Regions from separate parts of the Bacillus sp. N1(2025) genome, predicted to be linked through region 2. Evidence: riboswitches for the same ligand, from Rfam matches in the RefSeq annotation. Region 2 holds a riboswitch; the other holds the start of a gene.
The links. Region 2 has a riboswitch for lysine ahead of ACNFN4_RS01210 (aspartate kinase). Riboswitches for the same ligand answer to the same signal wherever they lie in the genome.
Positions count from the first base shown of each region.

Region 1: another riboswitch for lysine. It lies ahead of ACNFN4_RS08710 (amino acid permease); the one in region 2 lies ahead of ACNFN4_RS01210 (aspartate kinase).

Region 1 covers NZ_JBLTJB010000003.1:191,994-198,641, reverse strand. The annotation lists gene ACNFN4_RS08735 (DsbA family oxidoreductase) at 106-834, opposite strand; gene gcvH (glycine cleavage system protein GcvH) at 860-1,225, opposite strand; gene ACNFN4_RS08725 (OsmC family protein) at 1,310-1,834, opposite strand; gene ACNFN4_RS08720 (TetR/AcrR family transcriptional regulator) at 1,930-2,502, opposite strand; gene ACNFN4_RS08715 (class I SAM-dependent methyltransferase) at 2,790-3,704, shown strand; gene ACNFN4_RS08710 (amino acid permease) at 3,757-5,169, opposite strand; lysine riboswitch at 5,280-5,460, opposite strand; gene sspJ (small acid-soluble spore protein SspJ) at 5,583-5,723, opposite strand; gene ACNFN4_RS08700 (metal-dependent hydrolase) at 5,907-6,389, shown strand; gene ACNFN4_RS08695 (LTA synthase family protein) at 6,431-6,648, shown strand, end outside.
Region 2 covers NZ_JBLTJB010000001.1:221,160-233,941, reverse strand. The annotation lists gene ACNFN4_RS01215 (YslB family protein) at 1-229, shown strand, start outside; gene ACNFN4_RS01210 (aspartate kinase) at 276-1,505, opposite strand; lysine riboswitch at 1,631-1,810, opposite strand; gene uvrC (excinuclease ABC subunit UvrC) at 1,872-3,644, opposite strand; gene trxA (thioredoxin) at 3,787-4,101, opposite strand; gene ACNFN4_RS01195 (alpha-N-arabinofuranosidase) at 4,255-5,745, opposite strand; gene ACNFN4_RS01190 (electron transfer flavoprotein subunit alpha/FixB family protein) at 5,959-6,936, opposite strand; gene ACNFN4_RS01185 (electron transfer flavoprotein subunit beta/FixA family protein) at 6,968-7,741, opposite strand; gene ACNFN4_RS01180 (enoyl-CoA hydratase) at 7,755-8,534, opposite strand; gene ACNFN4_RS01175 (TetR/AcrR family transcriptional regulator) at 8,548-9,132, opposite strand; gene ACNFN4_RS01170 (AMP-binding protein) at 9,221-10,909, opposite strand; gene ACNFN4_RS01165 (DUF2711 family protein) at 11,015-11,692, shown strand; gene ACNFN4_RS01160 (DUF350 domain-containing protein) at 11,831-12,235, opposite strand; gene ACNFN4_RS01155 (endonuclease MutS2) at 12,252-12,782, opposite strand, start outside.

The DNA of each region.
Region 1 (6,648 bases), on a different contig from region 2:
TTTAAACTTAAAACTGCCATTGCTAAACAGACCAGATCTATATTTAGTTTTGGAAGAGAAGTTAGAGTTTTAAAAAACTCATCTAAGAAAAATTGGTTGCCCCACTTATTTTTTTCTTGGAGGAATTCCGCAGCTTCCATCAGTACATAGTGTGTCATCCTCATTATTCACTGATATATTCTTAAGTTTCAGTAACGGATTTTCTTCTTCCCATACCTTGTTGAGTGCCTCTAAGAAAGCCTCTGCTGGTTGTGCACCTGAAACGGCGTATTTCTGATTTATAATTAAAAAGGGAACTCCAGAGATACCATAACGCTTAGCTTCTATTTGATCTGATCTTACCTCATCTGCATAAAGAGACTTGTCATTTAGGACCTTCAGAGCCTCTTGTCTATCTAAACCAGAAGCCTCTGCTAAATCTGCAAGGGTTTCATGATCACCTACATCCTTAGAATCAGTAAAGTGTGCATTAAGCAGATTTTCCAAGATATCAGCTTCTTTTCCTTTTGTTTTTGCCCATTTTGTTAAGCGGTGGGAATCAAACGTATTAGTTGGTTTCAAACCTTCTAAATTAAATGTTAATCCAACCTTTTTTGCACTTTGAGTTAAGTTTTCAAGGAACTGTTTTGTTTGTTCGGCATCCCCAAATTTAGAAAGTAATTTTTCGTAAAAACTTTGCCCGTTATATACTGGCGCACTAGGATCTAATTCAAAACTTTTATATTCAACTTTAACTTCATCTTTAAAAGCGAATTGTTTCAATGCTTTTTCTAAATTTTGTTTACCTATATAACAAAAGGGACATGCTACATCAGACCAAACTTCAATTTTCATATGAACACTCCTTTAATTAAATTATTTAAATTTGACTTACGTAATTATCGTATTCCTCCGCCTTTAGAAGTTCTTTTATCTCCTCTGTGTTAGAAGCTTTTACTTTCAGTAACCACCCTTTATCATAAGGTGATTCATTCACAAATTCTGGACTATCTTCTAATTCTGTATTCACTTCTATAATCTGTCCGTTAATCGGAGAAAAAAGCTCAGATGTAGTTTTAACTGATTCAATACTCCCAAAGCTAGCATCTTTCACTGTTGAAGTTCCCACTTCTGGGAGTTCTAGAAATACAATTTCTCCAAGCGTTGATTGAGCATAATCAGTAATTCCTAAGATAGCAATGCTGTTATCAACCTTTACCCATAAATGTTCTTTAGAATAATACATATCTGTTGCACTCCTTCAGTCAGTTATAAGCAAGTTACTGTACCTACTATTTGGTACAGTAACTTTTGAAAAATACTCTTATAATTATTCTTTTTTCTTATTGTGACTTAAAGATGCCTGAACATGAACATTTCTTTGGATTGTATTTTTTACAGGTGAAAGTTTCATGGCCTGTGCAACAAGTTCTTCAATCTGATGTTCATCCGCATCACTATCGACATTAAAATGCGCATTGATTTCATCAAAACCAGGATTTCCTTCCTTTAATCCTAAAAAGACATTCAAATCTAGTTGTCCTGAAACCTCTACTTCTAATGAGTTTATCTTAATTCCCATTCCACTAGCAGTTGCAATAAACCCCACTGACAAGCAAGAACCTAGTGCGCTTAATAAATATTCCACTGGGTTTGCTCCCTTATTGGAGCCTGCTAACCATTTTGGCTCATCAACATGAATAGGAGCATGATCACCTACTTTTGCCTCAACATGGAATCCATTATCCCATTTTACAGAAGATGACCAACTTCCAGTACCTTCAGCAGGATTTTTTTTGTATTGCTCCACTAAACCTTCAATAATACTCATATCAACACCATTTAATTTTGCCATTGTTTATCTCTCCTTCAGCACAGGATTGTACCTACCAGTCGGTACAAAAAGAGCTTAACATAAGAAAAACAATATTGCAAGAAAAAAACAGTTGACTATTCTAGATTAAATTGTTTTCGGATTACTTCTATAATGTCACTTAAAAAGTTGACGTTTTGTTGGTTTTTCATTAGCAAAATTCCTCCTTCAATCATAGCTACAATTGCTTGAGCATCTTTTTTAGTATCAAAGGAATCTAACAGACCTTGTTCAACCATTTCATTTAATGTAATCTCTATAGCCCCTATCCAACATTCAAATAAATGTTGAATTTTTACACGAAACGTTTCATCATGCTCGCTCATTTCAATGGCTAAGTTTCCTATAGGACAACCTGATTTATTCTTCACTTCAGTATGAAAAGTAAGTGTTCTGTCCAACATCATATTTAACTTATTTACTGGAGTATTATCTGACTGAAGAATATCTGATATTAACTCTGTTTGCCATTCATGGACTATAGATTCCACTACTGCTAATCCTAAATCATATTTAGATGAGAAGTAGTGATAAAATTGGCCTTTTCCAATCTCTGCAGCCACAAGAATATCATTTATAGAGGTTGCTTGATATCCCTTAGAATAAATAATCTCTCTTGCAGCTGATATTATTTCGTGCTTTTTAGACAAATTTCTCACACCTTAATCGCAAAGTTTAGTTTATATATTATATGATTCCATTAGGTTTTGCCAAGCATTTTAGGAATGGATCATATTTCCATCATCCAGTATAGTCATCAGAACATTACTTTCATGTAATGAACAGTTAAGAAATACCTTAAATTATAAAAGTAGGACAGGCTCCTAGCACCATGTAAATAATAAACGGCACCTATGCTATAATTTACATTTTTGGATTAACATGTATAATAAGATTCTCCCGGCCGGAGATTGATGTAAATAACGGAGGATTTTATATGAAAGAAAACAAGGCGAGTATGACTTCCCTTCTGTCCGCTTTCGGAAGGGCGTACCACAGTAAATACGACACCCCGGTGATATTTGATGATTTTATGGCACAAGATCTGATTTCTGAAAAAGAGCATTCGGACATCCGCGATCATCTGATTCAAGGTATATCATTTTTCAGCAAAGACATGGCCCAGAGGCTTCAAGGCCAACCGGATGACATCTTAAAATGGGTGACTCAAGTACAGCTGTCTCCTACACCGTTAGCCCGTGCCGCATATTGTGAAGAAGTGCTTTTGAATGAAGTGAAGCTCGGGGCCAAACAGTATGTTATCCTTGGCGCGGGGCTCGATACTTTTTGTTTCAGGCATCCTGAGATGACAAACGCCTTAGACATATTTGAAATCGATCATCCCGCTTCACAGGAAGACAAAATAAACAGATTGAAACATCTGAATCTCGGTATTTCCCATCATCTTCATTTTGTACCGATGGACTTCGCCGCTTCGCTTTCTTTCAGCCGTCTGTATCAGGAAGGTTTTTCACGCCAAAAAACCTTTTTCAGCCTGCTCGGTGTGTCATACTATCTTACGAAAAAGCATCTCGCCCGCCTGCTCACACAATTATTTGCTGAAGTCCCGCCGGGAAGCTCTATCGTGTTTGATTATGCAGATGAGTCCCTTTTTGAAGAAAGAGGACTGTCAAACAGAGTGGAAAACATGGTGAAAATGGCTGCAGCAAGCGGAGAACCGATGTTATCGTGTTTCAGTTATAAAGAAATCGAAAAAATATTAGAATCATCAGGTCTGCTTATTTATGAACATTTATCTCCGGCGGACGTCAATGACCGTTTTTTCAGCGGACGCACTGACCATTTAACCGCATTCGAGACCATTCATTATATACATGCCGTCAAAAAGTAATCAGCTGCCGCAAACAAAAAAAGACATCTCACAGACGTGAGATGTCTTTTTGTCATACCGATTGTCTGTTGTTTGCAAATTTCTTTGAGACGAAAGGATATAACAGCAAACCGACGAAGAACAGCCCGATACCGAGAATAAAGGTCGTTAAATCGGCCGTTCCGGTAATAATGACATAAAAAGAATAAATGCAGGCAAGGATGGCGATGATACCGTCTCTTACTCTTGAACCCTTTATCTCGTCATACGTTTCACCCGTAAAAATGAGCTTCAGGCTGTAAAACGCTGACACGAGATACGGAATCAGATAAGCGAGCGTCGCCGCCGTCGTTAAAAACGTAAACGCGTCACTGATCGTCCGGGAAATAACCGAAAAGATAAAGATCTGTGACATCACGTTCGTTACGATTAACGACACAACCGGGCTGCCCTGTTTATTCGTTTTTGCAAAAGCAGCGGGAAAGTCTCCTGATTTCGCCGCTTGATACGGAACTTCAGAACCGAGAAGAATCCAGCCGAGCATCGTTCCGAACAGACACAAAATCGCCAGAATCGCCATAATGACGCTTCCCGCGCTGCCGACGATCGCGTACAATACGTCAACAAACGGTTTTTCCGAGCCGACAAGCTTACCATGCGGAAGCACGCCCATCGTAATCAATGTTACGATGATATAGATGCTGAGAGCGATCAATAATCCGGTAATGGTGGCGCGTTTCACGTCACGCTGCGAACGGGCGCGCCCGGATAAAATGACTGCCGATTCAATTCCGACGAACGCCCATAATGTTGAAATCGCCGCATTGTGGATCTGTCCGCCGATTCCCTCAACTGTGTGAGGACCTGTTTGAACCGGAAAATAAAAATGATCGAAAAACGACGTTTGAAACACAAACAAACCTGCAATGATAAAGAAGATAAATCCTAATACTTTTGAAAACGTCGTGACAAAATTTAATTTACTCGCACCGTTAATGCTGGTGACGAGAATCGTGTGAGTGCCCCATAATAAAACCGTACATACGGCAAACGTCAGCAGCTGGCCGAGCGTAACCGCCTGACCGCCGATCGAAAACATTTCACGCTTATCCGTTAAAATCGGGAAAAATGATGTTAAATATCCGGCAAGGCTCGTGATGATCGCCACGTTGCTGATCCAGCTCGCCACCCAGTAGCCCCACACCATCGTGAAGCCCGCTGCATTCCCTTTTTTCCGATCGCTGAACAGCGCACGCGCATAGCTTTGCGGCCCCGCCGTCAGCTCAGGCTTGCGGATGGATAAGTGGCCGAAGACCAGCGCGATCATTAACACACCGGCTCCCGTTAAAAGCCATGCCGATGTGGCGCCGAACGGGCTCGCGATTTTTGCGAGCGTACTCGGAAGCGAAAAGATGCCCGAGCCTACCATATTTCCTACGACAAACGCCGTTAATAACCAAAAACCCCATTTTTTCGTCTGTTCCATTCCTGTACCTCCTGGTTGTTCATTCGTACGGACCAGACCCCGAGACCATATTTACACGCAAAAAAAGCCTGAACAAAAGTCCATGCTTAAAGAAACACACACACCCTTGATCTCCGGATAGCCCTCCGCGAAAAAGCACGCGGCAGTCCTGCACTTATTCAGATACAGTCCCAGCATAAAGAAGGATCGGCTTTCTTTACACTTCGGCGCTGATGCCTTTAACACATGTTTTGCGGCCCCTATCAGCCTGGCATGTGCGACTCATCATCAAGCGCAACCTCTACCTCACCGAGAAAGAGTGAGGATTTTTATCATTCAATTCTACTCAGAGGTTATCAGAGATAAAAAGATCTGTCAAAGGGAAAAATTAGATGGAAAACGGATAGAGCGTTCGCCCTACCCGTCTTATATGGTCAGCGGTTGTTTTTTTTCTTTTGAACAGCTTCTTGAAGCGGATCGTCTTTCAGAGCTGCACCGGCGTCTTCAAGCGCGCCTTGAATGACATTTTTGTTTTTATCGCTGTTTTTTCCTTTTTCTTTGTTAAAGAAAGCCATCTGTATCACCTCTTTATCAAATATAGGTACACCTATAATGTGTCTTTTTCCGCGGCAGAATATGCGGAATCCGCGTCTCCTTCCTTTTGGCGGAACAGGTAAAGTTTGTTGATCAAACATGCATTCTCTTGATATATTTGTAATTCAGGGGATTTTGGCAAAAATAAAAAGGAGAAGCGAAAAATGACAGGAAAAACACACATCATGGGAGGCATCGCTTCTTGTTCCGCAATTGCGTATTATTACGGGTATGATCCGGTCCTTATGACCTCAGCGGGTGCCCTCGGGGCGCTGATTCCCGACATATGCCATACGAAAAGCAAAATCGGCAGGACGCTGCCCGTTCTGTCCAAAATCGTAAGCACGGTGTTCGGCCACAGAACGTTTACACACAGCCTGCTGTTTATGCTTATTATGTTTTTCATTACGGCAACCTATATTCCGAATCCGAGCATTTCCGCCGGACTGATGATCGGAATGGCGAGCCATCTTGTGCTTGACGCATGGACCGTCAACGGCATTAAACTGCTGTTTCCGTCCGCCATCCGCTTCCGTCTTCCCCTTTATATGAGAACGGGGAGTTTTTCGGAGCAGCTTGTGCTGGCCGGCTTAACGATTGTATCCTGCTATTATTTATACGAACTGGTTCACGGCCGCATCTCTTAAACAAAAAGCATCTTTCGCTTTTAGGGTGAGGAGTCATACATATGAAGAAAACCTTTTTCAGCAATCATCGGTTTTTATGCCTGTCCATCCTGTTCATGTGGATGAAAACCTATGCCGTTTATAAGCTCGGTTTTGATCTGCAGAACAATTCGGTTCTTGAGGAATGTCTGCTTCTCATTAATCCGCTGAGCTTCATTGTGCCGCTGTTCGGCATCGCCCTGCTGCTGACAGAAAAAAAACAGCGGATCTTTCTGCTTTC
Region 2 (12,782 bases):
GACAAACGCAGGATCAAAAAAACAAGAACTGGAATTTGAACTGGAAGGACCGCTCGTATCCAGCAGGCTCAAACATCAGAAAGAGCCTTGTTTTCAGCTTGAAGCCGGTTTTATAGCCGAACAGATTCAATTGATGAACGATCAGATTGCAGAATCTTATGAACAGGTAAAAAAGAGAGCGGATAAAGTCGTCCTGACCGTAAAATGGGATATGAAGGACCCTGTATAATTGAAAAAAGGCGGTGACTCCAAGTCCCGCCTTTTTGCCTGCCCGTTTATACGGCAGACGGCTGTTTAGAAAGCTCAAACGCATCATGAAGCGCTTCGACCGCTTTCACCATATCATTTTCGCTGACAACCGCTGATACTTTTATTTCAGATGTGCTCACCATTTTGACTTGTACATTTTTTTCCGCCAGTACGGCAAACATGTCCGCGGCGACGCCGGGATTTGAAACCATGCCCGACCCGACAATAGAGACTTTCGCCAGTTTTCTTTCGGTTTCAATTTTTTCATAGTCAAGCGCGTTTTTATATTCTTCAAGCACGGCGACCGTTTGCGCGGCATCTTCCGTTTTCACTGAGAAAGAAATATCCGCTTCCCCATCGTCCGACTGTGTCTGAATAATAATGTCAACGTTGATGTTTCGTTTTGCCAGCGCGGTGAAGATTGTTGAAAGTGTTGTCAGTCCGCTTGCAAGACCCGTAACGGACACCCTTGTGATCTGGTCTTCAAATGCAATTCCTCTGACGATTAAATTCTGCTCCATTGATGATTCCTCCTCAATTAATGTTCCCGCTTCATGCTCTGTGCTTGACCGCACTTCCAAAGGCACTTGGTAGTTTTTCGCGAACTCAACCGCCCGCGGGTGAAGAACACCCGCTCCTAGATTTGCAAGCTCCAGCATTTCATCATAAGAAATTCCCGCCAGTTTTCTCGCTGACCGGACATACCGCGGATCTGTCGTAAATACGCCCGGAACATCTGTATAAATGTCGCATTTATCCGCTTCCAGCGCTGCTGCAAGAGCGACCGCCGTCGTATCGGAACCGCCCCGTCCGAGCGTCGTGATGCCGCCGTCTTCCGTTACACCCTGAAAACCGGCAACGACTGTGATTTTGCCTTCTGCAAGCTGCGAACGAATCGCCGTAATATCAATATCCGTAATTCTCGCATTACCGTGAACGGCTTCCGTGCGGACACCCGCCTGCCAGCCCGTATAAGAGACGGCGCCATATCCTTTTTCCTGAAGCGCCATGGACAAAAGGGAAATCGTGACCTGCTCTCCCGTTGACAAAAGCATATCCATCTCGCGTCTGCTTGGTTCAGATGTGATTTCAGCCGCGAGGTTAACGAGCGCGTCGGTTGATTTTCCCATTGCCGAAACGACGACTACGATATCATGGCCTTTTTGCTTTTCAGCAATGGCGCGATTTGCAGCATTTTGAATTTTTTCGGCAGAGCCGACGGAAGTGCCTCCGAATTTTTGTACGATAAGACCCATACTAGACCACCCTTTACATTTTGGTTCGTGCGGGTGAGGAGAAAAGAGCGTTTTGTCCACAATAAAAAAAGCAATGAGAGGAATAGCTCTCATTGCTTTTTCATATCATTACGATTGATTATGAACAACGAGATAGCCCTCCAAGAAAATGAATTCTTGACAGCCTTACATTTATTTAATGCAAGGCCAGCGAATCACACCGATGGGATGTGATACACTTCGGCGACGCTCCCCTTTCAGCCTTTTTCGCAGAATCCATCATTCTCCAAAGGCTTACTATTGAAGTTCGCACCTCTATCTTCACCATATAACACGATCTTATGAAATTAGTTCACATTCTAGCAGATTTTTCAGAAAAGCACAATACTATTTTTTCAATTTTTCAAACAGCAGCTGGGCCGCCGCGGCCGGCACACCGGCTTTTTTGATATCGTCAAGGCTTGCTTCCTTCATCTTTTTGACAGATCCGAAATGTTTTAAGAGCATTTTTTTGCGTTTTTCGCCGATTCCGGGGATATCATCCAGAACGGATTGAAAGACGCTTTTTCCCCGGATCTGTCTGTGAAAGCTGATCGCAAAACGGTGAACTTCGTCCTGAATACGCTGAAGCAGGTAAAACTCTTGGCTGTTCCGCTCCAGAAACACCGGTTCAAGCGGGTCGCCGATCAAAAGGTTCGATGTTCGGTGTTTATCATCTTTCGCCAATCCCGCTACCGGGACATCAAGGCCGAGCTCATTCTCGAGCACGTCGCGCGCCGCGTTAATCTGCCCTTTTCCGCCGTCAATGATGATTAAATCCGGCAGCGGAAGATTTTCGCGGAGCACCCTCGTGTACCTTCTTCTGACGACTTCCCTCATTGAGCCGTAATCATCCGGCCCTGTTACGGTTTTAATTTTATATTTGCGGTATTCCTTTTTATTCGGTTTTCCGTCAATAAAGACAATCATGGCCGATACGGGGTTTGTGCCTTGAATATTGGAGTTGTCAAACGCTTCAATCCGATGCGGCGTGTAAATATTCAGCGCTTCGCCGAGCCGTTCGGCTGCACCGATCGACCGTTCCTCATCCCGCTCGATTAACGAGAATTTTTCCCGCAGAGCAATTTTCGCATTTTTGTGCGCAAGCAAAAGCAGCTCTTTTTTCGGGCCTTTTTTCGGCTGATGCACGGCGGTTTCCAACAGCTCGCTGATCATGTCCCTGTCAACGCTGTCAGGCACCAGAATTTCCTTAGGCAGAAAGTGATTGTTTTTGGAATAGAACTGGCCGATGAAGGTCAGGAATTCTTCATCCGCTTCCTGATACATCGGAAACATGCTGACGTCGCGTTCGATCAGTTTTCCTTGGCGAATGAAAAAGACTTGGACGCACATCCAGCCTTTATCGTAGGCATATGCAAACACATCGCGGTCCAGAAGGTCATTCATGGTCATTTTTTGCTTCTCCATCGTCGATTCGATGTGAACAAGCTGGTCGCGGAATTCTTTAGCCCGTTCAAATTCAAGCTTTTCCGCCGCTTCTGCCATTTTCGCTTCGAGCTCTTTTTTGATTTCGTTATGCCCTCCCTTTAAAAAACGGGTGATGTCTTCAACAATCTCGCGGTTTGTCTCCTCAGATATATCCTTTACACATGGGGCGAGGCATTGTCCGAGATGATAATAAAGACAGACGCGGTCCGGAAGCTTTGAGCATTTCCTGAGCGGGTAAAGGCGGTCCAACAGTTTTTTCGTTTCCCGCGCCGCCTGCACATTCGGATACGGGCCGAAATAGCGTCCTTTGTCTTTTTTGACATTCCGGGTGACAATCAGCCGCGGATGGCGTTCATGGGTGATTTTAATAAAGGGATAGGTTTTATCATCTTTCAGCATGACATTGTATTTCGGATCGTATTTTTTAATCAGATTCATTTCCAAAATAAGCGCTTCAAGATTGGAGGAAGTCACGATATATTCAAAGTCCTCAATCTCCGTCACAAGCCGTTGGGTTTTTGCGTCGTGAGAACCGGTGAAATAAGATCGCACCCTGTTTTTCAAGACTTTCGCTTTCCCCACGTAGATGACTGTTTTTTGACGGTCTTTCATTAAATAACAGCCCGGCTGATCGGGAAGGAGGGCCAGCTTTTCTTTCAGTTGTTTATTCATACGTTACCCTTCCTTACATTCATTTCTCGTGTCCATTCAGTGTATCACGAACATTTGTTTTTCTCCATTTTCAGCTTTTGGAAGATCAAAAAAGGCGATTCCCTTTCAAAGGAATCGCCCTGCCGTAACGGAAGCTTTCGGCTTACAGATGTTTGTTTACAAGCTCTTCAAGAGCTTCTTTCGGTTTGAAACCGACAGATGTTTCAACGACTTCTCCGTCTTTTAACACGAGAAGTGTCGGGATGCTCATGACGCCGTATTTACCGGCAGTTTCTTGGTTTTCATCCACGTCGATTTTGACGATTTTCAGTTTGTCTCCCATTTCTTGATCAAGCTCTTCAAGAACGGGCGCGATCATTTTACAAGGTCCGCACCAAGGAGCCCAGAAATCAGCCAATACGACACCTTCACTTGTTTCAGCTGAGAACGATTGATCAGTTGCTTTTACGATAGCCATTTTGTTATTCCTCCAATTGTCAAATGATGATTTTTAGTATAGCATCTCCCATTCGTTCATGCTAATTTAATGCTTATATTATTTTCTCCCGATCCCGCCGGAAATAATCTTATTTATACAGTGTATTATAACCGGGCGGCGGGCGTTCAAAACTTAAGATGGACCCGCAGGCAGCGTGATTAATACAATCGCCATCGGAGGAAGCTCCGCCTCAAGTTTTCCGCTCTTTTGAGTAAACCCGGAAAACGGCTTCGGTTTGACGTTTTCCGGACTGCTGAATGTATTATGGGCATTCATTTTTTCCGCGTGCAGAATCGTTCCCGAAGGCTTCCCTGTCTTTTTCATGCCCCGCAGTTCAATCTTCACATCAGCTTTTTGCAGATGATCGATATTGCAAATGCTGATATGTATGTCTCCGTTTTGCTGTTTGGACGCTGAAATGCTGACTTGCGGGAGCCGGCCGTCATTCCATTCGTACCCGGCTGCTTTTGTTTCTGTCGCCAAAAAAGAAGCGTCCTGATGCACTTTAAACATATCAAACACATGATACGTCGGCGTCAACAGCATTTCTTTCCCTTTTGTCAGGATCATTGCCTGAAGCACGTTGACGGTTTGCGCGATATTGGCCATCTGTACGCGGTCTGCGTGCTGATGAAAAATATGAAAATGCGTGGCGGCGACAAGGGCGTCGCGGATCGTATTCTGCTGATACAGAAAGCCCGGATTCGTGCCCGGCTCAGGATCAAGCCACGTGCCCCATTCATCAATGATCAGCCCGACTCTTTTTTCGGGATCGTACTGATCCATGATGGCACTGTGCCTTGTGATCAATTCATCCATATGCGCCGCTTTTTTCATCGTGGTGAACCATTCATCTTCCGTAAACTCCGTCGCTGATCCTTTCCCCTTCCAGAAGTCGCCCGGTATTGTGTAATAATGCAGGCTCAGCCCGTCCATGAGATCAGCGGCTTTTTTCATTAAAGTTTCAGTCCAGCGGTAATCGTCGACATTCGCGCCGCCGGCAATTTTATAGATTTCATTGCCGCTGTAATTACGGACATAGGTTTGAAAGTTTCTGTAAAGGTCGGCATAATAGTCAGGATGCATGTTTCCGCCGCAGCCCCAGTTCTCATTTCCTATTCCGAAATATTTCAGCTTCCACGGTTTTTCCCGCCCGTTTTCTTTTCTCCAGTCGGACATCGGCGTGCCCGCTTCAAACGTCATGTATTCAATCCAATCAGCCATTTCTTTAACCGTTCCGCTGCCGACGTTTCCGGCGATGTACGGTTCGCAGCCGAGCAGTTCACAAAGCATCATAAACTCGTGCGTGCCGAATTCATTGGAATCAATCGTCCCGCCCCAATGGGTATTCAGCATGGTTTTGCGTTTCCCTACGCCGTTTGCCCAATGGTATTCATCAGCAAAACAGCCGCCCGGCCATCTGAGGACGGGAATCTGAAGCTGTTTGAGGGCGGCGGCAACATCCGTCCTGACCCCGCCGGTATTCGGAATATCGGAATCTTTTCCGACCCAGATGCCCTCATATATGCCTCTTCCCAGGTGTTCCGCGAAATGTCCGTATATGTTTTTATTAATGGTTCCCCGTGTGATATCAGTTTGAATGACTGCCGTATTGTGAGACAAACTTGATCATTCCTTTCCCTTAATAAGAATGAAAGCACTACAGCCGATCTATGTATCTGGAATGCATGCTGAATGGATAAGTTTGTAAGCGCTTTACAAAAGCTTATTACATTGGTTCGTACATGTCAATCTATTGTTTTATTAATCTATAATTTGTACGAACCAATTAACACAAATCAAAACCCTCTGACAAATTAAGCCAGAGGGTTTTGATTATGAATGAATATTGGCATTTTTAAATTCCTGGGTCAGAAGCGGAACCACTTCGAACAAATCGCCGACAATTCCGTAGTCCGCTATTTTAAATATTTCCGCTTCCGGGTCTTTGTTAATGGCAACAATGACCTTACTGTTTGACATGCCCGCCAAGTGCTGAATCGCTCCGGAAATGCCGCAGGCGATATACAAATCCGGCGTGACGACTTTTCCCGTCTGGCCGATTTGAAGAGAATAATCGCAATAGTCCGCGTCACACGCGCCGCGTGAAGCGCCCACCGCTGCTCCGAGCACCTCGGCAAGTTCTTTTAACGGTTCAAACCCATCTTTGCTTTTTACACCGCGGCCGCCTGCTACGATAATTTTCGCTTCTGATAAATCCACGCCGTCCGCCGTTTTTTTGACTACTTCTTCAATGACTGTCCGCAAATCTGCCGGAGGCGCCGCAAGCTCTTCAATATCACCCGTCCGGTTCGCGTCTTTTTCTAATGCCTGAATATTATTCGGCCGAATTGTCGCCAAAATGAAAGGATCGGTTGAAATCACCTGTTCAAAGGCTTTGCCGGAATAGATCGGTCTTGTAAAAACGATGTTGTCTCCGGTAACGCTTACATCCGTGCTGTCTGAAATCAGCCCCGTTTCAAACCGGGCCGCAAGCTTAGGTGACAAATCTTTTCCCATAGAAGTGTGGCCGAAAATGACCGCATCAGGCTTTTCATTTTCGATCAAATCCCCGAGAACCGCGGCATATCCGTCCGCCGTATACTGAGAAAGCCCCGGCGCATCGGCCGTAAATACTTTGTCGGCGCCGTACTGAATGAGTTCTGATGCTGCATCAGCCGCGCCTTTTCCCATCAGCACGCCGATGACATCTCCTCCGCCGGAAATGGTTTTGCCTGCGGCTATAGCTTCAAAGGTGACGTTCCGTAAGGCGCCGTCACGAATTTCTCCGAGTACGATCACTTTTTTTCCCATTCTGACATCCCCCAGTTTCTTTAATATCGGTTTATACGACTTTGGCTTCTTTTCTCAGCAGTGACACAAGCTCTTTCGCCTGCTCAGCGGCTTCTCCTTCGATCAGTCTGCCCGCTTCTTTTTGCGGCGGCAGAAAACGTTCGATCGTTTTGAGCTTCGGTGCGGCATCATCTTCATCAATGTCGAGATCATCGAGCTCAAGTTCTTCCAGCGGTTTTTTCTTCGCCTTCATAATGCCCGGAAGCGACGGATAGCGCGGCTCGTTTAAACCTTGCTGTGCCGTGATGGCTAAAGGAAGTGAGGTTTTAATGATTTCGGTATCCCCTTCGTTGTCTTTCTCTGCCACAGCTTCATCGCCGATGATTGTCAGTTTTGTAATCGTTGTGACGCAAGGAATGTTCAGCAGTTCGGCAAGCCTTGGAGCCACTTGGCCGGAACCGCCGTCAATCGCGACATTTCCTCCGAGAATCAGATCATATTCCCGATCCTTGAAATAATGATATAAGATAGTTGAAATGGAGTATTGGTCAGGATCGCTCAGATCATCTTCAATATTGATTAACACCGCCTGGTCACAGCCCATCGCAAGGGCGGTTCTCAGTTCTTTCTCCGCATCTTCTCCGCCGACGGTTACAGCGGTAACGGTTCCGCCGTGCTCTTCTTTCAGCTGAATGGCTTCTTCAATGGCGTATTCATCATACGGATTAATGATAAATTCGGCTCCGTCCTCCTGAATCTTTCCTGCTTCAATGACGATTTTCTCTTCTGTGTCAAACGTCCGTTTCATCAGTACAAATAGATTCATAATCTTATCCCCTTTATCTTCGCCCACCGAATTGAGGCTTTCTTTTTTCGAGAAATGCCTGAATGCCTTCTTTTGCGTCATCTGATGCAAATGCTTCCCCAAAGCGCTTTGCTTCAAGCTTTAAGCCGCCGTCATAAGAATAGATCTTGTTTGAATAAAGGAGCTCAAGCAGAGAAGCCATCGACTGCGGGCTTTTTTCCGCAAACTTGCCCGCGAGCGTTTTCGCTTTTTGCAGCAGCTCTTCCTCATGTTCGGCGCCTATCGTGACAAGGCCGAGGCTGAGCGCTTCTTCTCCGGTCACAGGTTCTGAAGTGCCGATCATTTCAAGCGCTTTCGCCGTACCGACGTACCGGGGAAGCCGCTGCGTCCCGGCAAAGCCCGGAATAATGCCGAGATTCAGCTCGGGCAGGCCGAGCTTTGCATCCAATGTGGCGATTCTGATATGGCAGGCCATGGCTAGCTCAAGGCCGCCGCCGAGCGCAGCGCCGTGAATCGCCGCGATAACGGGCTTCGGAAACCCTTCAATTCTTTCCATCAGCTGCTGGCCTTTATCCGCCATGGCAGAAGATTGCTCAAGATTTTCAAGCGACGTAAATTCCTTTATATCGGCGCCCGCCGAGAAAAATTTTCCCTCACCGCGAATGATGATACTTCTGACGCTGTCATCTGTTTCACACCGGTCGAACAGACCGGACAACTCATCTAAAACCGCACCGGACAGCGCGTTGGCCGGCTGATGATTAATGGTGATCACCGCAACAGATTGTTCTACCGCCATCGAAAGGCTGTTCATCCGTCAACCCCCTTTAGTTTTGATGAATCCCTGACACCAACAGCTCCAATACCTTTTCTGACAAATCCGGAAGATCATATTTCTGATCGTTCATCACCCATGTTGTCACTGTTTCATCTATCGTCCCGAATATCATCTGCCGGGCGAGGCGGACGTCGAGATTGTCTTTCCATTCCCCCGACTTGATTCCTTCGGTCAAAATGGTGTCCAGCATGTTTAAATAACCTTTTAAAATATCATTGATTTTCAGGCGCAGCTTGATATTCGACTGTCTGAGCTCAAGCTGGGTCACAATCGCGAGGTGGCGGTCATTGCCGAGCAGTGTGAAATGCTGCTTAATAACGAGGGCGAGTTTTTCTTTTGCCGTCGTTTTTTCTTTCACTTCTTCTTCCATGCGTTCAATGAACTGGCCCATCTTTTCTTTAAAAAGAGAAATGAGTATATCCTCTTTGTTTTTGAAATATAAATAGATGGTGCCGTCCGCAACGCCGGCCTGCTTGGCGATTTTGGACACCTGTGATTGGTGATAGCCGTTTTCCGCTATGACTTCTACTGCTGCATCAATAATCTGCATATACTTTGGCCGTTTTTGGTTCAATGTCATCGTTCCTTCCTTCGATAAATGAATGACTATTCATTCATAACTTCATGATAAAAAGGAATCCGGATTTTGTCAAGTTTTTCTTTTAAGGCACCTTGTTTTCACGGGAAACATCTTCCTCTTCAACTAAACGCCTTCTTAATATTTTTCCGACGGCCGTTTTCGGAAGCTCTTTTCTGAATTCGTAAAGCTTCGGGACTTTGTACGGCGCAAGCCGCTCTCTTGCAAACGCATCAAGCTCATCGGCATCTGCCTCGGCGCCTTTTTTCAAAACGATAAATGCTTTCACCGTTTCCCCTCTGTAGGAATCAGGAACGCCCGCTACGACGATTTCCTGTACGGCTTCATGCTCATACAGCGCCTCTTCCACCTCCCGGGGGTAAATGTTGTATCCGCCGGCAATGATGATGTCTTTTTTCCTGTCGGCGATGTAGAAAAATCCTTCCTCATCCATATATCCCATATCTCCGGTAAACAGCCAGCCGTCTCTGATGACACGCGCCGTCTCCTCCTGCTTATTCCAGTATCCTTTCATGACCTGAGGACCTTTTACGATCAGCTCGCCGTGTTCATACGGCCCCGCAAGCCCGCCTTTTTCTTCTGAATAGATTCCGGCGTCGGTATTGGGCCAGGGACAGCCGATGCTGCCTGGTTTATTTTTTCCCCAAATGAAGTTTGAATGGGTAACCGGTGATGCTTCGGATAATCCGTAGCCTTCCACAAGCTTTCCTCCGGTCACTTTTTCAAATTTCTGTTTGACCTCAACCGGCAGCGCCGCTGAACCGCTCGGACAGCTTTCAATGGAGGACAAATCATACTTATTCAGCTCCGGGTGATGCAACAGCCCGATGTAAATCGTCGGTGCCCCGGGAAAAACCGTCGGCTTCAGCCTGTCGATTGTTTTCAGGGTATCCAAAGGATTAAATTTAGGAAGAAGGATCATTTCACATCCCTGCATAATGGAAAAATTGAGCACGGCGGTCAATCCGTACACATGAAAAAAAGGCACGATGCCGAGCACCTTTTCGGCTCCCTTTTTCATTTTGTACATCCAGGCGGCGCACATTTCTGTATTGGCCTGAATGTTCCGATGTGTGAGCATGACGCCTTTCGGATAGCCGGTTGTTCCGCCCGTGTATTGAAGCACGGCGATGTCATGCGCAGGGTCAATATCAAATGGCTCCGCTTCCTCCGCTCTTTCGTTTTTTAAAATATCCGCTAATTTGTGAATTTGTTCGCAGCCGTCATAATCAATATGCACCTGTTGTTTTTGGGTGAGCGTATACAGCATATTTTTCGGGAACGGCAAAAAGTCTTTTATACTCGTTGTAATAATGCGTTCGACGATTGATAACGTTTTCATTTTTATCACCTTCGGAAACAGCATATCGAGGGTGATGATCACGCGCGGCGCACTGTCTTTCAGCTGATACTCAAGTTCGTGTTCCGTGTAGAGAGGATTGGTTTGAACGACAATGCCGCCGGCAAACAATACGCCGTAAAAAGCGATGACCGACTGCGGACAATTGGGCAGCATAATGGCGGCTCTGTCACCTTTTTTCAGGCCTGTTTTGCGTAAAAAAGCGGCTAGCTTTAACGAATCTGTGAGAACGTCTTGAAATGTGAGTTTTTTTCCGAGAAAATAAATGGCGGTATGGTTCGGGAATTGAGCTGCGGAGTTTGTCAGATTGGATGGCAGGGTTTGATCGGTAAATTCAAGCTCATGCGGAATCTCTTCGGGATATTGAGAAAGCCATGGCTTTTCAGACTGCATAATACCTCTCCCTTCTGTTTTCCTATACGCTATTATTATAGCAGAAGGGTGATTGGAATTGGAAAGCGTTTCATGTGAAATTTCGAGTTTCAGGAGGTGTTGAGTTTGCTGGAAACGCTGCATTTTGAAGAAGGAGTTCCTATCCTGCGCCAGCTGCCGAAGCCGTTTACGTCGGCCGCCTTTTTGCTTCATCCCTTTGTCCGGATGCCGGATGGGTGGGAAGAGCAAAAGCGCAAACTGCCTTATGAACATATGTATCCGAGTGATGAGGAGATCATCGCGATGGGCAGCCCCGTTTCCTGGCAAACCGTCATGACCGTTTGCGGATTGCGCTCTGAAAAAGAGACAGCGCTTGCGCTTATGAGCGCTGTCATGGCACTGCGGGATGAATATGCACATCCTGAATCCGCCGAGCTGTTAAATCGGCTTCATCATCCCGATCTGTACTTGCCGAGCGATGATGTCACTTCGCCATTTTTAATTCCGGGACTTTTGGATGTGTTCCGTTCAAAAGGCATAAAGCGCTGCACTTATTATGAGCCGGTCGAAGAGAAAGGCATATTTTCACTCAATCAAACGGCGGCTTCGGATGTATGCGGATTGCTGCGGGCTGACATGATCATTTCCGACGAAAAACGGCGCGCCGCTTTTATGAGCATATATGATTCTTTTACGACACTCTTTCTCATGGAAGAACAAGACATGCCATCTGTCATCCGCGCCATGAGTTGGGAAGCCGGCATTTGCTCCGATACGGCCTGCATAAACTGGTATTCTCAATAAAAAAGGCCGCCGATTTTAGTTCGGCAGCCTTTTTTCAGTATTAAGATGTCATGACCAGATAAATAAGTCCGATGAACAGAAAAATTCCCGCTGCCGACAGCAGCACTTTCGCAAGCTTCTCCATTTTTCCCCGTCCCCTTAAATCCCGGCGGCCACCACAAATGACAGGCCGACTGAGATGACAAATGAAATAAAGCCGACAGCTCTGTTATCTTTTTCAATTTCTTTATCAATTTTAAACCGGGGCGTCAGAAATTCAAAGATAAAATAGCTGATTAAAAGCATAATAAATCCATATACGCCCCAGCCGATCATTTGCAAAAGCGAATTATGCTGGGCGATGCTGTGCTGAAAGACATTTGCGATACCGAGAATTTTCCCTCCGGTCGCCATTGCCACCGCAAGATTGCCTTTTTGGATTTCCACCCAGTTTTTATAGGATGTCACCAATTCAAACACGGTCAGAAAAATGACGAGACACAAGACGGCTACACTGTAATAAGCCGCGATTTCAACAAGCTCATTTTCCCAAAAAGCATTCATGACGTTTACTCCCTTTTTATTTTAGTTCGACAATCGTTACGCCTGATCCTCCTTCTCCCGCTTCCCCGAACCGCGAGCTTTTCACACTGCGGTGGTTTTTCAGAAGATCCTGCACCCCTTTTCGGAGGGCGCCCGTGCCTTTTCCGTGAATGATGGACACTCTCGGATAGCCGGCAAGCACCGCGTCATCTAAATATTTTTCGACGCGGCTGAGGGCGTTTTCGTAACGCTCTCCCCTGAGGTCAAGTTCAAGCGATACGTGATAATCCTTCCCTTTTACGGCGGTGATTGCTTTTTCTTTTTTCGGTTCAGGAGCCGATTTGAGAAACTCAAGATCTTTTTCCTTCACCTTCATTTTGAGGATGCCGATTTGAACGTTCCATTCTTTCTCGCCGGTTTTTTCAAGCAGCGCCCCTTTTTGTCCGAATGTGAGCACCTTTACTTCGTCGCCCGGCTTCAGCTCGCGTTTTTTCTCTGTTTTTCTTTCCGGCTGCTTTGATTTTTCAAAAGCCGGCATCGCGTCTCCGAGGCGTTTTTTGGCGTCAAT